2 regions of the Paenibacillus sp. FSL R10-2778 genome follow, and region 2 is predicted to be linked to the other one. Evidence: predicted binding sites of a transcription regulator. Region 2 holds the regulator's gene; the other holds the start of a gene.

Region 1 (5,214 bases), 800 kb from region 2:
CAGCAGTAGTCAAACGCATGGAATCTACGAATTCGCCTTTAGGACGACCCATATGACTCGCAAGAATGATCTTTGCACCGTTCCCGATCAAATATTTAATGGTTGGAAGTGTTTCGCGAATACGAGTATCATCAGTAATTTTACCGTCTTCTACAGGTACGTTGAAATCCACGCGTACAAATACGCGCTTACCCTTTACTTCTACATCACGGACGCTTTTTTTGTTCATGATTAATTCCTCCACACCCAAAATTGTTTCTAGCAGGAAACAAGAAATACATTTAGAAAGAGCGGAAACAAGGAATTTCTGTTTCCGCTCTATAGATGTTGCTTATATCAAGTCAATTACTTAGCGATTTTAGCGAATTTCTCCAAAGTACGAACCAATTGTGCAGTGTAGGACATTTCATTGTCATACCAAGCAACAGTTTTAACCAGTTGTTTGTCGCCAACAGTCAATACTTTAGTTTGTGTAGCATCGAACAGGGATCCGAAAGTCATACCTTTGATGTCGGAAGATACGATTTCATCTTCAGTGTAACCATAAGTGTCTGGATCGGAAGCTGCTTTCATTGCTGCGTTGATTTCTTCAACAGTAACGCTCTTATCAAGAACAGTTACAAGTTCAGTCAGGGAACCAGTTGCAACTGGAACACGTTGAGCTGCACCATCCAATTTACCTTTAAGTTCTGGAATAACCAGACCGATTGCTTTAGCAGCACCAGTAGTGTTAGGAATGATGTTCTCAGCTGCTGCACGAGCGCGTCTGAAGTCACCTTTAGCATGTGGAGCATCCAAAGTGTTTTGGTCGCCAGTGTAAGCATGAATTGTAGTCATCAAGCCTTCAACGATACCGAACTTGTCGTTCAGTACTTTTGCCATTGGAGCTAGGCAGTTAGTTGTGCAAGATGCGCCGGAAATAACAGTCTCAGTACCATCAAGAATGTCATCGTTAACGTTGTAAACGACAGTTTTCATGTCGCCAGTAGCTGGAGCGGAGATAACTACTTTCTTAGCTCCACCTTTCAAGTGTTTTTCAGCTGCTTCTTTAGTTGTGAAGAAACCTGTGCACTCAAGTACGATATCAACGCCTAGGTCGCCCCATGGCAATTCTTCAGGGTTGCGGTTAGCAAGAACCTTAACTTCTTTACCATTGACTTTGAAGAAGCCATCATGCACTTCAACATCACCTTGGAATTTACCTTGAGTTGTATCATATTTAAGCAAATGAGCAAGCATCTTAGCGTCAGTCAAGTCGTTGATTGCTACCACTTCGATACCTTCTACATTTTGAATACGGCGGAAAGCAAGGCGTCCAATACGTCCAAAACCGTTAATTCCAACTTTTACACTCATTGAATAGTTCCTCCTAGAATTCGTTTTATTTATTCAAAACAGACGGTGAGGTCTGTCATGACAACAATGTTAAGTATGATGCAAGAAGTATGTTATTGCCTGCAATCTAAAAACTACGAAGATAGCTGTAGTTGATTGTCAATTTCCTTGCCTATTTCTACTGCAGCAGCCTCGTCCGTGACGAGAATATTCTCCTGCCCGAAACGCAGCATGGCATGAATGGCTTTGGCCTTGGGTTTGCCTCCTGCAATACCGATGACTTTCTCTGTCCGAATAATATCTTCTAGACGTAGACCCATCGTAAGCATGGTATGGACAACCTGACCCTCTTCATTGAAATAATAGCCAAAAGATTCGGCCACTGCCCCTTCACCCTGGATTTCCGAGACTGTAGCCTCGTCCAGTTTGCGGCGGCGGGTCATTTCAATGGCATCCCCAATCCCATGTACAATAATACGCGAACTACGGATGGTTTGTACAATCTCTCCAATATTAGAGTCAAGTGCCAGCGATTGGTATGCATCCCCGCTAAGCAAATCAGGGACATGCAACAACCGGTAGTTGGCTCCAACCCGCTTTGCCATGGTTGAGGCAATCGTGTTGGCTTGAATCTCCATACTCTCTCCTAATCCTCCACGCGCCGGAACAAACCAAGCGTTCTTATAGGAAAGGGACAACGGCGGTGCCAGTTGATCAGCCATATCGGCAAGCGTCGATCCACCTGTGACGGCAACTGTATCATCTGCGCGAAGTATACTCAGCAGCGCTTTCGCACCCGCTCGGCCAAGCTCTCGTTTGGTGAACGGCGATGACTCACAATCACCCGGTACTACAATAACTTTATCCAGACCATACGTTGCTCGAATTTTCTCTTCCAGCTCATCCAGACCAAATAGGCTCTTAACAACCGGCTCTAGCAAATCAAGCAGTCTACGTCCAGCAGCGCTAATGCGCATGCCAACACTCTCGATCTCAATAAGCCCTTGCGATTTCAGAAGATCCGTCTCGGCACGCAGTACCCGCTCAGTCATATCTAGCGAAGCGGCTAGCGTTCTGCGCCCAATAATATCGGACAGCATGATCTGATGAAGAATCGTGTACCGTCTCTTAAGGGTTTCCATGAGATCAGGCAGAAGCTGCTTTTGGATATCTAATAAATTACGCATACTTTCACTCCTGCAACTTCGTCTTCCTCTATTCCCTTGTTCATGGTCTCAAAACGTCCCGGGTAAACTTTTTAAGTCCCACCCATATTCTAACCAAATATTGCTCGAAGCGCAAGTCTTCCGAGAGTAGAATTCTCAAGCGCTTGTCTTCTTATACATTAATAAGGTCAGAAAAAGATATAGCGCCAGATGCCTGTCCCTAGAGCGCTTGTCCAGTATTAATATTACATTGCAATTGTGTAAAAATTGTATTATAATCATTTTTGTTGCGCCCGTGGTCCAATGGATATGACGTAGGCCTCCGAAGCCTGAGATCCAAGTTCGATTCTTGGCGGGCGCGCCATTAATTTCATTTTTGCACATAATTTAGTAGTGCCTATACTACTACTTAACCAAAGAGCCGCTTGTCGGCTCTTTTTTTTGAATATAAGTTTGACTTTCTTTGACTTTTTGTTTGAATTTGTTTATCATGTGGGTAATACGGCAAGAGTAAAAATGAATACATTTAAAGAACCAATATCAAGGAGGTTTTCCACGTGAGTTATATTCCTATGGTAGTAGAACAGAGCAACCGCGGCGAGCGCGCTTATGACATCTATTCCCGCCTGCTGAAGGACCGCATCATTTTCCTTGGAACGGAGGTTAATGACGTGGTAGCCAATTCTATCATCGCACAAATGCTGTTCTTAGCTGCCGAAGATCCTGACAAGGACATTCACCTCTACGTGAATAGTCCAGGCGGTTCCATTACTGCAGGTATGGCTATTTTTGATACAATGCAGTACATTAAACCAGACGTTTCCACCATTTGTGTGGGTATGGCAGCTTCCATGGGAGCTTTCCTGCTAAACGCTGGCGCCAAAGGCAAACGCTTCGCACTGCCTAACAGCGAGATTATGATCCACCAGCCTCTGGGTGGTGCTCAAGGTCAAGCAACGGACATTGAAATCCGTGCCCGCCGCATCCTCAAATTGCGCGATAAGCTGAACCGTATTCTAGCAGAACGTACGGGTCAACCTCTAGAACGTATTGAGAAGGATACAGATCGCGACTACTTCATGACTGCTGCAGACGCGGCTGAATACGGTATCGTAGATAAAGTAATCGAGAAGACATTGCCTAGCGGTGTGTAAGCTATAAAGTAAAAATATAAAGAGGCTGTGCTCTATCCGTTATGGTTAGAGCACAGCCTCTTTATATTTTATAGAAGACCTAAATCCAATTAAGCCAGCCCGCCATAACCTAGCGCATCCAGCTTCTCGGCAATTACGCGATAACCCCGGCCATTCGGATGCAAATGATCAATGGATAACAGCCCTCTCTCATTTCCTGCGAACTCACTGTAAATCGAAGCAAATCCACATACTCGGCTGCTGTACTGTGCTGCGTATTGATTAAACTGCCTGACCCACTCTGTCGCACCAACCACCTGAGGATAGGGGTTATATAATCCCACAATTCTAATGATAAAAGGTCTACGCGTCCTCGCCTTCAATTGTATAAGGATATTCATAATTGCAGAGAAATTTTGTTTGCATTCCTGAAGCGATCTGCGCAGTTCTGCGGATAAGTTGCCTTGCTGTCTTGCTGCTGATTTGGCCGCGTGAATCAAATCATTACCACCGATAGACACAGTGATGATATCGGCTACTCGAACGGCCTCACGCATCATGGAATTTCCGCGCAGCCGCTGCTCCAGCTCTGAAGTAGTCATTCCGTTCACGCCTAAATTCGTAGAGGCTACAGTAGTCCGCAGTCTCCCTTCTGCCATTCTACGGTACACCGGTACAAAACCGTTACCTGGCAGAGCACCAAATCCAGTCGTCAAGGAATCGCCAATTGCAGTATATTGGTAGCCCATAGCTCTCCCCCGTTCATAAACTAGTTACTCCCTTTAGCATATGAACAAGAGACAACTCTGGTAAGGGGGAGATGTCTTGTGCCGACATTAGCGGAGACGACGCATTTCCATTTATTTCATGCCAGCAAACGGGCTACTGCCATCCGGCAAAAGCTCTTTGAAACTAAAAGTATACTCAGGGAAGCCTGCAGCATACGCTGTGTACTCATATAATTGGAAGAACAGAACAACCTTGTCGTCCTTCAGATAGAAATATTTCTCCGTATTCAATCCGTTGAATCCTCCCAAATAACTATCCTCTGCCTTCAGCAGCTTGCTCAGCTTTGCATTCAGCTGTTTTTTGTAGTTTGGATTAGCTCCAAACAGGTCGCCCAACAGTAGACGTTTACCATCCTTAAGCGAGAAGGTGAAGGCTTCACGGTTAGTCATTCCATGGGCGCCGCCCGTATCACTATACTGATGCATCACTATGCTGATCACACCATTCTGATTGTAGGTCACTACATAACCTGAATCATAGGTGTATTTGGGCTCTGCTCCATCTCGATCGGAGATATCCTGTTCTGCACCCGCCGCGAATTTCATAACACTTTCCTTCAAAGTATTATTAATAGCTTGTTGCGCACTGGAGTTGCCCAATCCACTGATCTTCGGATAATCAAGCTGAATAAAAGCTTCTGCCCGATCTTTAGCATAAGTTTCCGTGGTTACCGTCAGCGCGTTCTGCGGTCTGTTCACCACATTCAGCCTACTGGCGGCCCGACTCCAATCTACCTTATAACCCATATAATCATTTAACAATCCTGATGGAACATAGAGGCGATTATTAAT
Region 2 (5,214 bases):
ATGGAGCTGACCAATACTAATCGGTCGAGGGCTTATCCTATATGTAGAATGCAGATTCGTTTCGGATTCAGTTTTCAGGCATCAAGCCTGTAACACGCTTAGAAATTCATTCTCACTTCTGGTGAAGAACCGAATTTCACGCGGCAGCGTCTGTTTCACAGATGCATGTTTGGTGGCGATAGCGGAGGGGTTCCACGCGTACCCATCCCGAACACGACCGTTAAGCCCTCCAGCGCCGATGGTACTTGGACCGAAGGGTCCTGGGAGAGTAGGACGTTGCCAAGCACAAATAGACCACTGTTGATAACTCGACAGTGGCTTTTTTGCGTCTATTATAGATTGTGGAAAACTTGTGGATAATTCATTGGAATTTGCAGAAAACTTACGCACATGTGGATAGATGATTAAAAGGCAAAAAATCACCAAATGGTGTGGATTAAGTACATATTTATGTAGATCTGTCAACAGAAAACCTAAGTAATACACGGGTTGCTGTGGATATAGTCATATTTATGTGGATAGAGGGATTAATAAGTGGATAATTATTTTAACTTGAATAGAACAAGATTACAAGACTATTTTTAAAACTGCCTAAGGCTGTGGATAACTAAAAAAAGTTCGAAAAATATCCTTATAATTCGCACACAATAAACTCTCTTGTTATACTAACCATAAAAGTAAATTCATAAATGATGAGGTGAGTTTTGTGGATATCAGACAGTTGCACTCAGAAGAGTTTGATCTAAGCATGGATTTATCTGAATATGCTTTTCAATACAAGCTGCCCAGTGAGAAAAGGGCGAATGCTAAGGAAAGATTTAAAGCAGAACGCGTATGGGGTGCTTTTGAAGAAGGTACTTTGGAAGCTAAACTTACTCTTCTTCCGTTCGAAGTGTACATACAAGGTAGATTAGTACCTATGGGAGGGCTCGCAGGGGTAGCGACATGGCCAGAGAATCGCAGACAGGGGCATGTGGCAAAGCTCCTGGCGCATACGCTGCAAACGATGAATGAGGCGGGGCAGACATTATCTTTTCTGCATCCGTTCCTGATCCCCTTTTATCGCAAATTTGGTTGGGAAGTTTATTGTGAATATAAGAAATACTCCATTCCTGTTGCCAGGTTCCCCAAGAAGGTTGAAGTTGAGGGCAAGGTAAGACGTGGTGTTATAGATATCGAAGTATTGGACAACTTATACAATCGTTTTGCAGTTAGATATAACGGAACACTTAAGCGTGATTTGGACTGGTGGGAGAGCTCTGTTCTGGATGATGAAGGTCAGACTGCGGTATTTTATTCACAGCTTGGGGAACCTGAAGGATACGTACTATATAAGATAGAAAATAGAGAGCTGGTCATTGATGAATTTGTGTTTTTGAACGAACAGGCCCGGCAGGGGCTGTGGACATTTCTTGCGAATCACGATTCGATGGTGACCGGTGCATCGCTAAAACTGGTGCCATCCGATGATATGTTACCCTTTTTGCTGCCTGATCCGCGTATAGAGCAGGAGAATTATCCTTATTTTATGGCGCGTATTGTTAATGCTAAAGCATTCGTGGAGAGTTATTCTTTTAAGCGTCACAACAGTCAGAAGAAACAGGTTATCTATATTGAAGATAAATATGCCCCATGGAATGACGGGTTGTGGGAATGGACTGTCTCCGAAAAGGGAGCAGCAGCTTTCTTGCGTATAGAGGGTGAACGGGATGCAGCTGACTTAAGCTGTGATATTGGTACGCTGACGATTCTAATGTTTGGATATAAACGCCCGGCAGAGCTGGCTCGTTATAGACGTGTGACTGGTAATCCGAGGGCTCTGGAATGGCTCGAAGAAATCATACCGCAAGCTGAAACTGCACTTTTTGATCATTTTTAGAAAATAATTAGGCTCTCCCCTTCGAAAGATGCTGGGAGAGTTCTTTATTTCCGAATACATTCGCTGAAAAAAGTGAAAAATAAGAGAATCCACTTGGAATTAGCACAGAATATGTTATAATATTAAAAAGTCAAAGAAAGTCAAAGTCAACGCACCTGATGACATACAGTGCGATCCTCTGAATTTGTGAAGTTTTCTTCAGACTTATATGAATGAAGTTCACTAATGAATGTCATTAAGGATGCGGGCGCAAGCGATATTATGAAGCTTTAAAGAGCACTGGAGGATGAGTGATGCGCAATATCTCTGATATTATTGAACAATATCTGAAGAATATTTTGCATGAAAGTCCCGAAGGTACGGTGGAAATCCAGCGAAATGACCTGGCGGACCAGTTCTCATGCGTACCGTCACAGATCAATTATGTTATTAGTACACGCTTTACACTGGAAAAAGGCTATGTGGTGGAAAGTAAGCGTGGTGGCGGGGGATATATTCGTATTCAACGTTTTGAATTGCCGCCCAACGTGGCACTGCATGCCCATTTAAACCATACTATAGGTGGCGGGATAGATCAAAACGCTGCCGAAGGGTTGATTTATCAACTGGAGGAAGCTGGTTTTCTAAGCAAGCGTGAGGCGTGTCTTATGCGCGCTGCTGTTTCTCGGGATTGCCTAACGGTTAAGATTCCATATCGGGATGAGATTCGGGCCAAGATTATGAAGGCGATGTTAATCTCTTTGTTAGGCAAATAATTGTCAATCATAAGGGAGGGGCTTTCGCTTATGCAATGTCAGGAATGTGGCGTCAAGCCAGCAACACTCCATTTCACCAAGATCGTGAATGGAGAGAAGACAGAATTTCATATCTGCGAGAGCTGTGCGCGGGAGAAGGGTGAACTGATCCCGGGAACTGCTGGAGGATTCTCCATTCACAGCTTGCTGTCCGGTCTGCTTGATCTTGAAGGGGCCGGTAAGGAAAAGACGGCTGCTACGAAGACTACGCAGAGTCTGCAATGTGAGAATTGTGGAATGACGTACTCGCAGTTTAGCAAATTGGGTCGTTTTGGCTGCAGCTCCTGTTATAAATATTTTAACAGTGCACTGGACCCGCTCTTTAAACGGGTGCATGGCAGCACTTCGCATGTAGGCAAGATTCCTAAACGTGCTGGAGCACAAATTGTGTTCAAGCGGCAAATTGATGAATTGAAGCTGGAATTACAGCAAAGTATCGCACAGGAGGAATTCGAAACTGCGGCAGAGCTGCGGGATCAAATTCGCCAACTTGAAAAAGAAATGGCACAAGAGTAAAGTCTTTGATATATAGGGGGGATATGACATGTCAAGTCTCCGATTTACTGAACAAGCGCTTAGTGATTGGATGCGCTCGGGAGGCAGTCACTCCGAGATTGTAATTAGCAGCCGTATGCGTATTGCACGTAATTTAGAGCATCTTCCATTCCCTATGCTTGCTTCCTTAGAGCAATCGGAAGAAGTATTAGAGCTGCTGGCCCCTGTGTTTCATGGGGAAACTGCTGCCGTATTCGGATCTTTTCAACTGATAAAGCTTGCTGAAGTGAATGAACTGGATAAAAAGGTATTGGTCGAGAAACATCTCATCAGTCCTAATCTGGCTAATGATTCACGTGGCGCAGCTGTGATATTAAATGAAGATGAGTCGGTCAGCATCATGATTAACGAAGAAGACCATCTGCGGATCCAATGTCTGTTCCCGGGTCTTCAGGTAAGAGAAGCATGGGAACGTGCGACAGCCATCGATGATATCTTCGAATCGGCTGTGAATTACGCTTTTGATGATAAAAGAGGATACTTGACCAGTTGTCCCACCAATGTGGGTACAGGGCTGCGTGCCTCAGTAATGCTGCATTTGCCAGCACTAGTAATGACCCAACAGATCAATCGCATATTGTCAGCAGTGAACCAAGTGGGATTGACTGTAAGAGGAATTTATGGTGAGGGCAGCGAAGCAGTAGGGAACATCTTTCAAATTTCCAATCAGATTACTCTCGGTCAAACAGAAAGTGAAATCATCGAGAACCTTCACAGTGTAGTCACCCAGATTATAGAGCATGAACGAAATGCCCGTGAAAGGCTGCTTGTAGATTCCGCTTTAAGAATTACAGACCGAGTGAAAAGATCTTATGGGATTTTGTGTTACGCTGCTCTAATGGAGCTTAAAGAATCCGCACAACGGCTGTCTGATGTGAGACTTGGGGTTGACCTTGGTATACTGGAAGGCCCTTCGATTTCCGTGCTTAATGAGCTTAACGTTAAGACACAGCCAGGATTTCTGCAAAAAATGTTCGGTGACGAGATGAACGCCACTGAACGGGATATGTATCGGGCGAAACTGCTCCGAGAAACACTGGGAACACAACATTAATATAGATATTTATTATTCATGGAGGTGCAGGAGATATGATGTTTGGAAGATTTACGGAACGCGCACAAAAAGTGCTAGCGCTAGCGCAGGAAGAAGCTGTTCGTTTAGGACACAACAATATTGGCACAGAACATATTTTGCTAGGACTTATTCGTGAAGGAGACGGCATTGCTGCTAAAGCATTAATCGCTTTGGGTCTGGGTCTTGAGAAAATCCAGGACGAAGTGGAGACACTGATTGGCAGAGGCCAAGAACAACCTACGAACATTGCTTATACTCCTCGCGCCAAAAAAGTAATCGAGTTGTCGATGGACGAAGCCCGCAAGCTGGGACATACGTATGTCGGCACTGAGCATATTCTGCTAGGACTTATTCGTGAAGGAGAAGGTGTCGCGGCTCGTGTGCTTAATAACCTAGGCATCAGCTTGAACAAAGCTCGTCAGCAAGTGCTTCAGCTTCTGGGAAGCAGCGAGGCTGCATCCAGTCATAGCGGAACACCTGCTAATGTCAGCACACCGACTCTAGACGGTCTAGCACGCGATTTGACGGCTTATGCCAAGGATGGCAACCTGGATCCAGTTATCGGTCGCAGCAAGGAAATTGAACGTGTTATTCAGGTGCTGAGCCGCCGGACGAAGAACAACCCGGTGTTGATAGGTGAACCTGGGGTTGGTAAAACAGCTATTGCTGAAGGCTTGGCCCAAAAGATCATTAATAATGAAATTCCAGAAACACTGCGCGACAAACGCGTAATGACGCTCGATATGGGCTCGGTAGTGGCTGGTACTAAATATCGCGGTGAGTTTGAAGACCGCCTCAAGAAAATCATGGATGAGATTCGCCAAGCGGGGAATATCGTACTCTTTATCGATGAGCTTCATACGCTGATCGGTGCTGGTGGCGCAGAAGGTGCTATTGATGCTTCCAACATT

Evidence for each region. Region 2 encodes CtsR, which represses protease genes until heat stress. Its sites were predicted from a motif close to ATGGTCAATAAAGGTCAAACA; they were not measured.
Region 1: clpP (ATP-dependent Clp endopeptidase proteolytic subunit ClpP) is a predicted target of CtsR. The motif match lies at 2,952-2,972, and genes of this name have one in related genera.

Annotation. Positions count from the first base shown of each region.
Region 1 is NZ_CP151956.1:182,981-188,194, reverse strand. It holds gene NST40_RS00925 (phosphoglycerate kinase) at 1-229, opposite strand, end outside; gene gap (type I glyceraldehyde-3-phosphate dehydrogenase) at 346-1,356, opposite strand; gene NST40_RS00915 (sugar-binding domain-containing protein) at 1,470-2,522, opposite strand; tRNA gene NST40_RS00910 (tRNA-Arg) at 2,791-2,865, shown strand; gene clpP (ATP-dependent Clp endopeptidase proteolytic subunit ClpP) at 3,059-3,655, shown strand; gene NST40_RS00900 (GDSL-type esterase/lipase family protein) at 3,745-4,383, opposite strand; gene NST40_RS00895 (DUF4163 domain-containing protein) at 4,495-5,214, opposite strand, start outside.
Region 2 is NZ_CP151956.1:6,322,483-6,327,696, reverse strand. It holds rRNA gene NST40_RS28490 (23S ribosomal RNA) at 1-40, shown strand, start outside; rRNA gene rrf (5S ribosomal RNA) at 169-285, shown strand; gene NST40_RS28480 (GNAT family N-acetyltransferase) at 707-1,879, shown strand; gene NST40_RS28475 (CtsR family transcriptional regulator) at 2,173-2,634, shown strand; gene NST40_RS28470 (UvrB/UvrC motif-containing protein) at 2,665-3,189, shown strand; gene NST40_RS28465 (protein arginine kinase) at 3,218-4,282, shown strand; gene clpC (ATP-dependent protease ATP-binding subunit ClpC) at 4,318-5,214, shown strand, end outside.